Regions from separate parts of the Lysinibacillus sp. FSL L8-0312 genome, predicted to be linked through region 2. Evidence: predicted binding sites of a transcription regulator. Region 2 holds the regulator's gene; the other holds the start of a gene.
The links. The regulator LexA, encoded in region 2, represses DNA repair genes until DNA is damaged. The targets are predictions, from matches to a motif close to CGAACATATGTTCG.
Positions count from the first base shown of each region.

Region 1 (3,807 bases), 3.5 Mb from region 2:
TACGGCTGAACGAGCCTCACTTGTACCAAGCTTGCCCTTGGTTTGTCCTTCAAATTGTAATAAATGCTCTGGAATACGAACAGACACGATTGCTGCTAAACCCTCACGAATATCTGTCCCTTCAAGGTTTTTATCTTTGTCCTTTAGCAAGCCGATTTTTCTTGCATATTCATTAAATACACGCGTCAATGCCGCTTTTGCACCCGTTTCATGTGTGCCGCCATCACGAGTACGTACATTATTAACGAATGACAAAATCGTTTCTGAATAACCATCGTTATATTGGAAAGCGAATTCTACTTCAATATCATCTTGTATGCCTTCTACATATTTCACAGGATGAAGAACATCCTTTTCTTCATTCAAATACGCAACGAAAGCTTCAATGCCATTCTCATAAAAGAATACATCTTGTTTGCCTTCCTCGCGCTCATCGATTAATTCAATTTTTAAGCCCTTTAATAAAAAGGCTGATTCACGTAAACGTTCTGCTAACGTATCATAATTGAATTTTGTGACAGAAAAAATCGTTTCGTCTGGTAGGAAATGAACAAGTGTACCTGTTTGCTTCGTTTGCCCAATTTCTTCAAGTGTTGTGACAGGATGTCCACCATGCTCGAAGCGCTGACGATACTTTTTACCATCACGATGAATCGTCACCTCTAAAAATGTTGATAGTGCATTAACTACAGAGGAACCTACACCATGCAAGCCACCACTTGTTTTATAACCACCTTGTCCAAATTTACCACCTGCGTGTAGCACCGTAAAAATAATTTCAGGGGTAGGTTTACCCATTTTATGCATACCTGTTGGCATCCCACGGCCAAAGTCGCGCACACTCATACTTTGATCCTTATGAATTGTGACAATAATATGAGATCCAAAGCCGGCCAGTGCTTCATCCACCGCATTATCTACGATTTCATACACAAGGTGATGAAGTCCACGGCCATCCGTTGAACCGATATACATGCCAGGTCGTTTGCGTACCGCTTCTAATCCTTCTAATACTTGTATAGCGTCATCATTATAAACGCTAGTTGACTGTTTATTCGTCAAAAAATTCCCCTCCAAAAAACAAACGCATGTTCTATTTATGTTCTCATCCTAATAATAATAGCATTTCCTGTCAATAGCTAGCGACAGGTCCATTAAATTTTTAAAATTTGCTCACAGTTTTGATCATCTTTATCAATAGTAAACATCTGCAACAGTTGCTTAAAATTGGTATTTAAGCAGGGCAGACTGCTACTAGTATCCATAAACGTTTGACGCGTAGTAGCCGATTTAGTTTCAGCATACATAGAATCTAGTTCAGTGTAAACGCTACAATGTTTATTACGGTTAAACTGGATAAAGTTAGACTTCTATTCTACCAAAGGAATGAAGGATTGACAAAATTGCCTTTTTGCCTATATTTTTATAAAGGCTTTTTTTCACTTTCTAGAATCTCATGTCTGAAAGCCTACCCCTTATTAATAGGTTTTCTTTTGTATTGAATTCAAGGCTCCTAATGAAATCTCCTTCATAACATTGTAGATTAGCAAGAAAAAGTGTAAAATACTTGTTACAAACTATTAGTACCAAGTGATGGACTATGAATGAAAGGAGTCCAGCTATGATCAATGGACTTATTATTTTATGTGCTTATCTAATCGGCTCTATACCTTCTGGATTATGGATAGGTAAAATTTTTTATAATACCGATATTCGTGAACACGGGAGCGGTAATCTTGGTGCAACCAACACATTCCGAACATTAGGGAAAAAAGCAGGTATTGTTGTAACCGTAATGGATGTGCTCAAAGGAACAGCTGCGGTTTTATTAGTAGCACTTCCCGTTTTCTCTGACAGCACACTGCATCCCTTATTACTTGGTCTTGTTGCCGTAATCGGTCATATGTTTCCGATCTTCGCCAATTTCCGTGGTGGAAAAGCAGTGGCAACATCCGCAGGTGTTTTATTAGGCTATTCGTGGCCACTCTTTGTCCTATTATTTATTACCTTTATTGTGACATTAAAAATCACAAAGATCGTCAGCCTAACATCGATGATAGCCGCTTTAGTAGCACTTATCTATGCAATCGTTTATTATTTTGTTACGGGTGACTTTGCATTAGGCATCTTGGTAGCCTTTTTATTTACCTTTATTATTTATCGTCACCGTGCCAATATTACACGTATTAAAAACGGCACTGAGCCAAAGGTAAAATGGCTTTAGGAAGAGAGGAGCATTCGAAATGAACATTGCATTGACAGATGAAGCACTCCAGTGGTTCAAACACGAAATGGAAGTAGAACCAGGTGATACGATTCGTTTTTATGCACGCTATGGTGGCTCTAGTCCTTTTCATGAAGGTTTTTCACTTGGCATGACTCGTGAAGAACCTATTGCTATAGGCGTACAGACAGTGGTTGATGATGTAACCTATTACATTGATGAGAAAGATCTCTGGTTCTTTAACGATCACAACTTACATGTTGACGTTGATGCTAGTAATGATGAATTGCAATATGACTATCGTACATAAAACAGTCTATCCTTTCAGTCCATGAAAGGATAGACTGTTTTTTTATTTGGCTCCATCATGCCAATAGTTAGATTTTCACCCTCACCTCGTTTATCTCTCCAAAAAATTGTCCACTCTATAAATAATGAGCGTATATTTGAGGAGGAAAACACATGTCTATGTCTAACAATATCGATACCTCCCCATCCCATACAAACGATTTGTTGTATACATCCCTAGCTAAAAATAAAAAAATCATTGAACAGGCGCTTGGTCACAGTAATGACATCATCATACGTGAAATTACAATTGGTGAATCTGCCCCTCATAACATCGCTATCATTTCGATCGATGGCTTGTCAGATAAAACGACAATCTCCGATTCTGTTATTGATAAGCTTATGGCAAATATCGAGGAAGAACAAGACATTGAAATAACGACCATTAATCAATATGTACGAAACTCCTATTTAACAGTTGGGGATGTGTCGAATATCGAGCATTTCACAACACTCTACAATGCCATTCTCAATGGGGAAACGGTTATTTTATTAGATGGGTTTGCAGAAGGGATTGTGACAAGTACCAGAAGTGCTAAGGATCGAGCCGTTACAGAGCCATCGACTGAATCTGTTATTCGAGGTCCTCGGGAGTCCTTTACCGAAACCATACGTACCAATACCGCACTCATCCGTCGCAAAATAAAAAGCCCGAATCTCTGGATAAAGTCACGAGTTATCGGTGATGTGACACAAACAGATGTAGCTGTTATGTATATAAATGGCATTGCCAGTGACAAAATCGTCGCAGAGGTATTAGCCCGATTAGACCGCATTAATATCGATGGCATACTGGAAAGTGGCTATATAGAGGATTTTATTCAAGACTCTAAAAACTCTATGTTTCCAACAGTTTACAATTCAGAACGTCCAGATGTTATCGCTGGTGAATTATTAGATGGCAAAGTGGCGATTCTAGTTGATGGTACTCCCTTTGTCTTAGTAGTACCAGCGTTATTTACATCCTTTTTGCAATCAGCGGAGGATTATTATCAGCATTGGATGATTAGCTCACTTGTACGCATACTTCGCTTTTTTGGCATCGGTCTGGCATTAGTCGCGCCATCCTTATATGTGGCTATAACTACCTTTCACCAGGAAATGCTGCCAACACCAATGTTGATTAGTATTGCTTCACAAAGAGAAGGCGTTCCCTTCCCCGCAGTTGTGGAGGCACTCATTATGGAGATTGCCTTTGAGGTATTAAGGGAGGCTGGGCTTCGTATGCCTAGAAC
Region 1 is NZ_JBBOOV010000001.1:924,017-927,823, forward strand. It holds gene parE (DNA topoisomerase IV subunit B) at 1-1,062, opposite strand, end outside; gene plsY (glycerol-3-phosphate 1-O-acyltransferase PlsY) at 1,622-2,224, shown strand; gene MHI22_RS04730 (HesB/YadR/YfhF family protein) at 2,244-2,534, shown strand; gene MHI22_RS04735 (spore germination protein) at 2,687-3,807, shown strand, end outside.
Region 1: the regulator LexA is predicted to act here: its motif matches at 1,082-1,095, upstream of parE (DNA topoisomerase IV subunit B).

Region 2 (3,807 bases):
TACAGCAAGAGATTTCTAGTGTAAAAGAACAATTAGCTCAATTAGACAAGGAGCAGGGTCAGCCGACTATCAATGTTTTAGCGTTAAGACAGAAGCTACCTACAACAAGAGCTGTTGAAAAGATCATACTAGATTTAGCTGAGATTGAGGAAGTGACAGGAACACGCATAAAGTCATTAACAGTTCAAAATGATGATGCGGCTGTTTCGCAATCAGATGTATCGCAAGACCTTAATCTGTTGGAGCAAGCTGAAGAAGAGGTTAATGGTGAGCAGGATAACAAGATTACGAGTTCACCGATTTCATCTATTTCAAAGGATTCCTTACCATCGAATTTAAAGTTGATTACTTTTATATTAGAGGTTGGGGCGCTTGATTTTAATTCTCTAGAGAGCTTTTTACAGGAAATTGAACAATTACAGCGTGTGATGAAAACGGATACTATCGAATTCAAATTGCCTGGAGAGCAGGATCAATTAGAAAAAGATACGGATCTTACTTTACAAGCTACCGTCCAGGTGACGACGTTCTATTACGAAGGAGAGTAATAATTGCATTGATAGGCGTTCCATACTGCATCTGTATGGGCGCCTATTAGTTTAGGAGGACAGAAAATTGGAAATGGCTTATACAATCTTTCTATTTTTATTTGGGCTTGTCTTTGGCTCTTTTTATAATGTGGTAGGCTTACGTGTGCCACAGAAGGAGTCGATTGTACAACCTCCTTCACATTGTACTAAATGTCAAAGGCAACTGACGGCGCTTGATTTAGTGCCAGTTTTATCTTATGTGTTTTTTGGGGGGAAATGTCGGAGCTGTGGTAATAAAATAGCTTGGATTTATCCAGTAATGGAATTATTAACAGGATTATTGTTTGCCTTTGCATATTGGCAGCTTGGTTGGAGCATAGAGTTTATAGTAGCCCTATTTTTTATTTCATTATTAGTCATCATTGTTGTTTCTGATATAGCCTATATGCTGATTCCGAATAAGGTGCTTTTATTCTTTTTACCCTTCCTTATTATTGGACGAGTATTGTCGCCATTAACACCCTGGTGGGACTGTGCTGTAGGTGCAGTCGTTGGTTTCGGCATATTATATAGTATTGCTGTGATATCAAACGGGGGCATGGGTGGAGGCGATATTAAATTATTCTTTTTAATTGGACTTGTTCTTGGTACAATGCATACACTGTTAACATTATTTATAGCTGCAGTTATCGGCATGATTGTCGGGCTTGTCGTGTTAACGAAGAACAAGCAGGGGAGAAAAACACCTATTCCTTTTGGACCTTCTATTGCATTAGCCGCTATCATTGTCTATTTTTATGGGGATTCATTAATCGATTGGTATTTAGGTTTTTGGTAATTGTTCAATCTTCAAGCATATGGAGGGAAGCAAGTGAAACCGATTATTGGCATTACAGCCTTTGTGGAAGATGATTTATCCTCTCGATTAAATGCTGCTTACAGTAAAAGTATCATTGATGCAGGTGGGATTCCGCTTATTATTCCACTTGGCGTAGAGGAGGATGCCACACAAATTCTATCCCTTACAGATGGTTTATTGTTATCTGGAGGCTATGACGTGCATCCATTTCTGTATGGGGCAGAGCCTGCACCAAAACTAGGGAAAATTCATCCAGCAAGAGATACGGTAGAGTTAGCATTAATTGAAGCGGCATTCACACGAAAGATGCCTATTTTGGGTATTTGCCGAGGCATTCAAATACTAAATGTAGCACTAGGTGGTACTTTATTTCAGGATATTGATAGTGACCATTTTAGTACTAAGCTGCTCAAGCATGTACAGCAATCTGCTCGAGCTGTAGCTACTCATTATGTACAAATTATGGAGGAGAATTTATTAGCGACCATTTTACAACAAGAGAAAATAGCGGTAAATTCATTTCATCATCAGGCAGTTAATGTATTAGCAGAGAAATTAAAAGTAGCAGCAAAATCGAGTGATGGCATTATCGAAGCAGTTGTTCATGAAGAGTTGCCATTTTGCTTGGCTGTTCAGTGGCATCCCGAGGAACTAGCTATAGCAGGAGATGAGCCTGCACAAAAATTATTTTCAGCCTTTGTTGAAGCTAGCTTAAAATTCAAAAAGGAAGCGTAGCAGGGGGACTGTACAAAGAATCCAACCATATATGGATTCTTTTTTTGCGTAAAAAAGAGGATACATGCTCTTAGAAGGAACACATAATCCTCAAAACCTACTTTAAATGATTAATGTACACGACGATATAGTCCTACAACTTGTCCTAAAATAGAAACTTGATCGACGATAATAGGCTCCATAGATGAGTTTTCAGGCTGTAAACGGAAATGATTTTTTTCCTTGAAGAAACGTTTGACCGTTGCTTCATCCTCTGCTGTCATGGCTACAACAATATCTCCGTTATTAGCTGTTGCCTTTTGCTTCACAATAACTAAATCGCCGTCTAAAATTCCTGCTTCAATCATAGATTCCCCCATAATCTCTAGCATGAATAACTGATCCTCGCTTGTGCCATACGTATCTGGTAATGGGAAATATTCTTCAATGTTTTCAATAGCAGTAATTGGGGAACCAGCAGTTACCTTCCCCACAAGTGGTACATGAATGACTTGCTGCTTTTGAATAGACTCTTCAGGCTCTAAAATTTCAATTGCACGTGGCTTTGTTGGATCTCGACGAATAAAGCCCTTTTGTTCTAATCGAGCTAAATGACCATGAACAGTTGAACTTGAAGCAAGTCCGACTGCTTCCCCGATTTCACGTACTGATGGTGGATATCCCTTAGCTCGTACCTCTTCTTTAATAAAAGCCAAAATGTCCTCTTGTCTTTTCGAAACTTTTTTCATGAGTGCTCACCTCTTTTTTCTAATATCATTCTTCTTATTTGATAGTATAACAGAATGCGAACATGTATGCAAACATAGGTTCGAAAAGTGTTTGACAAAAACGTTTGTTCGCTTTATTATGAGAACATACATTCCGAACAAACATTCTAGAAAAGGGGTTGTAACTATGACATGGTTAAAGAAAAATACACATATCTCCATTTTATTAGGAGCTTGTCTATTATTTGCAGGATACCTTTACATCACTGATCCAGGAGATGTTAATTACGCAGAAATTCAAATTGAACATGGGGATAGCTTGTGGTCGTTAGCAGAGCAATACCGTGGTAAGATGAGTACAGATGATTGGATTAAGCTGGTCAAAACAGAAAATGAATTAGCAGATATTAAAATTGTGGCAGGAAAGTCTCTAGTTATTCCTGTATTGGGTGATCAAGCCAATCCCATCCATACTATCGAAATTGCGAGAACTGAACAATGATGAATAAACAAATGTCGGCTGTTGTCTATTGCCGTGTAAGTACTGAAAAAGAAACACAAAGCTCCTCATTAGAGCGCCAACAGGAAGAGTTGCTGCGCTACGCTAGAGAGCAAGGCTATGAGGTAAAGGGTGTATTTAAGGATAAGCATAGCGGCTATGATGTGGAACGCGATGGCTTGCTTGAAATGCTTGATTTCATTAAAGAAAAGGGAATTAATGCCCTTTTTGTACAAGATGAAACACGATTAGGACGTGGGAACGCAAGGATGGCTGTGTTGCATTTATTGCAAAAATCAGCAACAGATGTTTTTTCCATGCGCGATGCAGGACCCGTTCAACTAAATGAAATGGACACGATGCTGCTTGAGATTTTAGCAATCGTGGAGGAGTATCAACGAAGAATCCATAATGCTAAAATACGTCGAGGCATGCGACGCGCTGTAGAAAATGGCTATCGTCCTGAAAATAATTTAT
Region 2 is NZ_JBBOOV010000001.1:4,473,105-4,476,911, forward strand. It holds gene MHI22_RS22250 (hypothetical protein) at 1-548, shown strand, start outside; gene MHI22_RS22255 (prepilin peptidase) at 616-1,368, shown strand; gene MHI22_RS22260 (gamma-glutamyl-gamma-aminobutyrate hydrolase family protein) at 1,402-2,124, shown strand; gene lexA (transcriptional repressor LexA) at 2,235-2,852, opposite strand; gene yneA (cell division suppressor protein YneA) at 3,019-3,333, shown strand; gene MHI22_RS22275 (YneB family resolvase-like protein) at 3,330-3,807, shown strand, end outside.